DNA from 2 places in the Planococcus sp. TJ-307 genome. Region 2 is predicted to be linked to the other one. Evidence: riboswitches for the same ligand, from Rfam matches in the RefSeq annotation. Region 2 holds a riboswitch; the other holds the start of a gene.
What was found. Region 2 has a riboswitch for cobalamin ahead of AC4EHK_RS00835 (acyl-CoA thioesterase). Riboswitches for the same ligand answer to the same signal wherever they lie in the genome.

Region 1 (3,414 bases), on a different contig from region 2:
GCAAAGCTAATCTCTGCCACTGTTCAAAAACCGGATGGTACTTGGTCTAAATCAGATACTCATGCAGCGATTCTGGTAGAGCTTGATACCTTGTATTTAGTTGATGCCGGATTCGGCGATTCCACGATCAGCCCTATCCCAATTGGCGGAGAACGCCATACAGACCATAGCGGCACTTATCGCGTTCAGCAAGTAGACGATGTGTATTATGATTTAATTAGAGAAAACGATGACACTGAAAAAATTCTTTACCGCTTCTCAACTGTGGAAAAGCAACTGGTTGATTTTCACGAGGGCTGTGTGTTTAACCAAATATCCAAAGATTCGCCTTTCACCCACGATGATTTGGTGACGCGCGCAACAGCTGATGGACGCATTACTTTATCCGGAAGTCAGTTGACACGTTCAGAAAACGGAGAAAAAACCAAAGTTGAATTGTCTGTTGAGGAAAAAAGACGTGTACTAAATGAGGAATTTGGCATTGATCAGGAGACACTGGAAGAACAACTGCAATAACCCAAAAAATCCCCGCTTGTTAAGCGGGGATTTTACTGTTTTTATTCAAAAGCTTCCGGATACACAGTTTTAGCTACCAATTCGACGGCATCGCCAATTCTTGGTCCTGGCCGTGATGTGATGTCCGAGTCCAGGAAAAATACTTGGTCATTTTGGATAGCGTCAATATCGTTCCAACCTTCGCGCGCTTTAATTTCATCAACGGAATTTTCTACATAAGAAACGGTAGTGGCGATAATCTTTGGATTCCGTTCAATAACTTCTTCTTCAGAAATCTGCGGCCAGCCTTCGAGATCGCCAAACAGATTGTCGACTTGGGCATGGTCCAATATTTCCTGTTGGAACGTATTTTGGCCGGTCGTATAGATTTCCGGTGAAGGGCTGATTTCAACATACAGCTGTTTTTTCTCTTCTATGGAAGCAACTTGCTCTTGTATGCTTTCAATTTGCTGCTGTATGGAAGCAATCAGCTCATCCCCTTTATCTTCAAGACCTAATACCGTGGAGATTTGCTCGATGTCCCCATAAACATCTTCAAATGATTCTGCGGTTTCAATGACAAACACTTGAATCCCCGCTGCTTCGAGATCTTCAAAACCGGTTGGCCCACCTGTGGAATAGCCGATGACAACGTCTGGATCCATTTCGATAATGCGTTCTGCGTTGAATGTGACAGAATCTGAAACCCGCTCCACCTCTGTTGCTTCAGCTGGATAATTATCGTAGTCTGTAACGCCGATAATTTTGTCTCCTGCTCCGATTTCGTAAAGAATTTCGGTATTGCTTGGAATCAAGGAGACAACGGTCGCTGGAACTTCTTCAAAAGTCAGCTCTTTATCCAAGTCATCGGTTACCGTGTACTCAGTTTGTTGCGAAGGCTCGGTCGCTGTTTCGGGATCTGTTGTTTCGGCAGTGTCAGACTGGCAAGCTCCGAGTGCTAAAGCCAGTGTTCCGATCGATAAGAATTTGAATACGTTGATTTTCATTTGTTTTTGGCCACTTCTTTCTTTTTTGGTCTTGTTGGATAGGACTTGCTGACGAACGGAATTTCTTCCACGCCGTGATGCTGATTGACATATACCGCCATAGTAAACAATACGTTTGCCAACAGGTTGGCATAATCAAAAAGGATTTCGGGCACTTCCCGCTCTAGGCTCACTTTATGCAAAGCCCGTACGGATTTTTTCGCTTCACTGCGGCACACATGCAGCACACAGGCGGCTTGGGTTCCTTGCGGCAAGACAAAATTCCCAATTTTATCTTTAGTAAAGTTTACATAATAATCATACATAGCGCTTAACATAGATAAATCCTCTTCTGCGATGGCAAGTTTGCCCCGTACCGAACCATTTAAATGGTAAGCCATGGGCTGTAAAGTTTTCAAATCCCGCTGAACCACTTCAATATCTGTTGTCAGTGATAAAGCTTCCCCGATTCGGGTCGTCAAAGAATCTGTGCGAATTTCAAAATCCACTGTGGAAGCGGATTCACGCATGAACGGATAACACAGAAAACGCATGTCTTTTTTCATCTTTTCACCTCACTTTTGTTTGGTGAACACCACTGCATTGAACGCTCCCGCAAAACAGCAAAAAGCCGCCCTCAAAAAGAGGGCGGCACTATAGCTATTCAAAGACATACTTCAGCAGTCAAAAATAGACATTTTGCCGTATGATTCCCTTAGCTTCCGAAGAGTAAAAATACGTTCAAAAAAAGGTAGGTCTCCTGGCTTGTGCATCACTTTACTCTAAGAACCTTCCCGTTCAGATGACTTGGAGCATCTAAACAGTGGCATTTTCTTATTTCATACGCACTTACAGTTGCGGAAACAGCCCCGGAATCTAACCGGGTTCCCTGTTATGCTGATTGATCAGCACCTTTTTTCTGCATGATTATTCACTTGTTTTCAGTGTAGCATACCCCTGGCAGCAAAAGACATACGCAATTAAAACTAACTCGAAAATTCTTACCTTTGAGCTTGCCTGTCTTAATCCTGATTTGTCAGCAGGTTTACTTTTCTCGGCTCTGCAAAGACAATTCGTTTGTGCCATCTCAAATATGGTGCATGCTCGGGTGATACCGGCACTTTCATATTTTTGCGCAACCTGTATATGGGGTAATCGTCTTCCGGGATTCGGCTGGAAATATGCAAACGGCCGCCTCCTGTAAACGCAATCAGTCCTGCTGAGTACAGTGCTGCGTGATTGGCACAAAGCAATACCCCATTAAAAGGATCCAGGCGTTCGGCATCTGAACTGTCTTTCCACGGCTTGGCATGGCTCGCTTTTAGTACGTCCCCAATGGCAATTCCACACAGCGGACATTCACCGTTCCACAGCGGCAGCAAGCTTTCGCGGAATTGCTCTTTGCCTCTGCGCATTTTTGTTTTGATTTCCAATTCCGCTTCCGCAATCAACCCGAGCAATGGATTGTGTTCGGTTTTTTTGATGACTTCCATTGCCAGTTCCAGCTGTTCCACTTCCACTGTGAAAATATTCAATGAGCTGATAAGTTCTAAAAACTTTATGGCCAGTTCTTCATTGCACGGATACAAATAGCCTGAATTGCCGCTGGCGTCTTCCTGGAAAGCTGCATATTTCACCGGCAGCAAAGACTGGATATCAGAAAAACGTTCTTTAACAGACAGCGGATTGTCAAGCTCCCGGTATTCCGTTTTTGCAATAAAAGCAGCTTCGGTTTCTTGGGAATGCGGATGTTCACTTTTCGGCTTTGTTCCTTTTGAGCACCCTTTTCGCACTCGGCTAATGGCTACCACATACCCTTTGACATAGTGGAAAACGATATCGCCCTTTTTCAGCTCCTGCATCCGGTTCCACGAATGCGGTACCATGCCGGATTTATCAATTTGCGGTGTCCAAAGAACCCCCGCATTGCGTT
Region 2 (3,414 bases):
TTGGCTGAGTAAGAACTGCCTGCCTATTTTATTCGGAAAGAGCTGTGAAAGGCTCGATTGGCAATGATATGAATGGGGATTTCCGGCATGCCGGCAGAACATTTCTGTATCACTCCAGCCCCTGATGTGATAAGCTGTACATCAGCGTAGCAGTAATGGAGTGATTAAAATGAGCAAAGCAAAAGCAAAAAGCGGTACAGGTCAGGGAACCGGCAAAAAAGGTTGGACTCGCTGGAAAGCAGGCGCCAACAAAGCCAAAAGTTTTAAGCCTTATACCAGCAAAAACAATAAAAAAGCCGACGAACCTAAAACAGAAAAAGAGCGAGCTTCTGAATCTGAATGGGTCGATGAATAAATAGAGAATTTGGTTGTCCAAAGGGGCAACTTTTTTTTATTCGATTTTAAGAGATGGGTAGATCCTGAAAGTTTTTCCACAAAAGTGTAAAATGGAAGAAGAGCCCGTTTTGAAGACGGAAGGAGTGAAAGAGAATGAAGAGTGTATCAGATCCGTTATTGAACATTCCGGAAAAAGAAGAATTGTATCAGCGCATCGCTGAATATTCGAATGAAACAACCATCATTCATTCTAAGCAAAAGGTCTTATACATAAATCAATCAGGCGCTGAGTTTTTAAAAGCCAGCCAAGCTGAACTTGTCGGGGCGAGTGTAGTAGACGTTTTTACGGAAGATTATAAAGAAATGATTGCTGAGCGAATCCGCAAAGGCATGGAGGACCGAACCATCGGAGAACTGATGGATACGACCGTTAAACGCTTTGACGGGACAATAGCAGAAGTTGAATTGTACTGCTACCCGGTTGAATATGGTGACACGACGGCTATCCAATCGATTATACGGGACGTTACCGTTCAGAAAAAAACCGAGCGCGAATTGCTGCAATTGAAAAATGAAGTTTCGACGCCGATTGTTCCGATTATCGATGGCCTGGCTGTTATGCCGCTTGTCGGTTCAGTCGATGGCGACCGAAGCACCCGACTGCTCGACCTCATTCCGCAGAAAATTCAAGGGCATGAACTGAACTACCTTATTGTTGATGTTTCGGGCATTTACAATATCGACAATGTAGTAGCAGAGTTTCTCTATAAAATAGACCAGATCATGCGCTTATTGGGCATTGGGTTGATTTTTACCGGAATTCGTCCGGAACTGGCAATGAAAGCTGTGGAAGCTCGTGTAGATTTCAGCAAATTGACGACAATGGGTACAGTCAAGCAAGCACTGAAAAAACACTTAACCGCAAATTAATAAATTCCTGTTCAGTTTTGAAAACCGCTTGTCAAATTGACGAAAGTGATTTATAGTTTAGAAATACAATATTTAGTGTTCATTATCGAATAAAAAACTATATATAGTAGATCCGATAACGAAGGTGCCTGAAAAGGCTTAATAGGGAATCCGGTAGAATGCCGGAGCTGTTCCCGCAACTGTAAGTGCTGACGAACTATCACAATCCACTGTCCAATGGACGGGAAGGAGGTAGCAAGGACGACGCACAAGCCAGGAGACCTGCCTTCGTTATAGTTTATGATCTTCTCCGGGAGCTGAGAGGGATAACGAAGGTATTTTGTATGGAGCAGCTCCTTTTTGCTGGCTTCATTCGATATTCTGCGTTTTCAAACCCATCCTCCCCGAGAGGATGGGTTTTTCTTTTGGTTATAAAAATGGAGGATTGAAGGCAAATGACAGAACCGTTAGCAGCAGGCGTGGCAAGAACCATTCAAACAAGATTGGTGCTGCCGCCTGACACCAACCATATGGGCACTATTTTCGGCGGTACCGTGTTGGCATACATAGATGAAATTGCTGCCATTACGGCGATGAGGCACAGTGGAAAAGCAGTCGTGACGGCTTCGATTGATACTGTGAATTTCCTGTCTTCTGCGAAAGTGGGAGATGTCCTTATTTTAGAAGGCGTTGTGATATCGACCGGAAGAACGTCAATGGAAGTATACGTAAAGGCCGAATGTCAGCAAATTGAAACAGGCGGCAAAAGTTTGACGACAACCGCCATTCTGACGATGGTTGCTGTCGACAGCGACGGCAAACCGACTCCCGTAACGGGTGTGATTCCAGAAACGGCAGCTGAAGAACAACTATTCAATAGCGCACAAGAGAGAAAACAACGCCGCATGCAAGTGAACGAATACGCAAAGGAGCTGAGCTGATATGAATACAAAAGTTGAAACAGCAGAAATACATGCAGTAGAACGAGCTCTTCAACGGGCAACAGAAGTATACGGACTGGATACGAAGGAGCTGCTGGAGCGGACAGCGAATTTGGCTGCACAGGCAAAAGGTGAGCAGTCCCTGCTTTATGCGTTGAACCGCATTACGATGGATGAGCCCGACTGGACGTATACTGCGGCAGAATTATACGCCAGCGACTTGTATGAAAAAGCCGGAAGCAGCCGGAATTATGCCGCTTCCCAAAAATACGGCGATTTCTACGGGCTTGTTGATGAGCTTTCCCGCATTGGCATTTATTCAGGTGAGCTTTTGTCGGCTTACTCAAAAGATGAAATCACCGACCTGGGCAAAGAAATCGAACCGGAGCGCGATTTGCTGTTCAACTACATCGGCTTATTTTTACTTGCTGACCGCTATTTAACGAAAGATTACGAAGGACGGCTTTTTGAGCTTCCGCAAGAGCGTTTTCTTGTCATTGCGATGACCTTGATGCAAAACGAGCCGAAAGAGCAGCGCTTGGCGCTGGTGAAAGAAGCATACTGGGCGATGAGCCATTTGTATATGACGGTCGCAACACCGACCTTATCAAACGCAGGCAAAAGCTTTGGACAATTGTCTTCTTGCTTTATCGACACCGTCGATGATTCACTGGACGGCATTTATTTGAACAACTGGGACATTGCGCGCCTCAGCAAAGATGGCGGCGGCATTGGCATTTATTACGGAAAAGTGCGGGCTTTGGGCTCGGATATTAAAAAATTCAAAGGCAATTCCTCCGGTGTCGTGCCGTGGATTCGCTTGATCAATGATACGGCAGTCAGTGTCGATCAGCTGGGGCAGCGCCAGGGTGCCGTGGCGATTTACTTGGATGTCTTCCACAAAGACATCATGAACGGCTTCCTGGATTTAAAAACCAACAACGGCGACGAACGCCGCAAAGCGCACGATATTTTCACTGGTGTGTCGCTTCCCGATTTGTTTATGGAGCGATTGCAGGAAAAAGACGAAAATGGGCGCAGCATTGGCGAGTGGCATACGTTCTGTCCGCATCAGGTCAAGCAAGTGATGGGCTGGAAAGACGAAGAGGGCAATGCGCTCGGACTTGAGGACTTTTATGACGAAACCGATAAAAAGTACTTCCGTGATAAATACCAAGAAGCGGTAGAGCATCCATTATTGCCGCGCAAAACGTACCGTGCCATGGAA

Region 1: another riboswitch for cobalamin. It lies ahead of AC4EHK_RS08545 (hypothetical protein); the one in region 2 lies ahead of AC4EHK_RS00835 (acyl-CoA thioesterase).

The regions. Positions count from the first base shown of each region.
Region 1 covers NZ_JBZDOJ010000002.1:449,155-452,568, reverse strand. The annotation lists gene AC4EHK_RS08555 (arylamine N-acetyltransferase family protein) at 1-516, shown strand, start outside; gene AC4EHK_RS08550 (ABC transporter substrate-binding protein) at 558-1,502, opposite strand; gene AC4EHK_RS08545 (hypothetical protein) at 1,499-2,047, opposite strand; cobalamin riboswitch at 2,215-2,413, opposite strand; gene AC4EHK_RS08540 (HNH endonuclease) at 2,504-3,414, opposite strand, start outside.
Region 2 covers NZ_JBZDOJ010000001.1:176,653-180,066, forward strand. The annotation lists gene AC4EHK_RS00820 (glutathione peroxidase) at 1-12, shown strand, start outside; gene AC4EHK_RS00825 (DUF3934 family protein) at 170-355, shown strand; gene AC4EHK_RS00830 (PAS domain S-box protein) at 490-1,266, shown strand; cobalamin riboswitch at 1,372-1,549, shown strand; gene AC4EHK_RS00835 (acyl-CoA thioesterase) at 1,701-2,186, shown strand; partial or broken gene AC4EHK_RS00840 (ribonucleotide reductase barrel domain-containing protein) at 2,188-3,414, shown strand, end outside.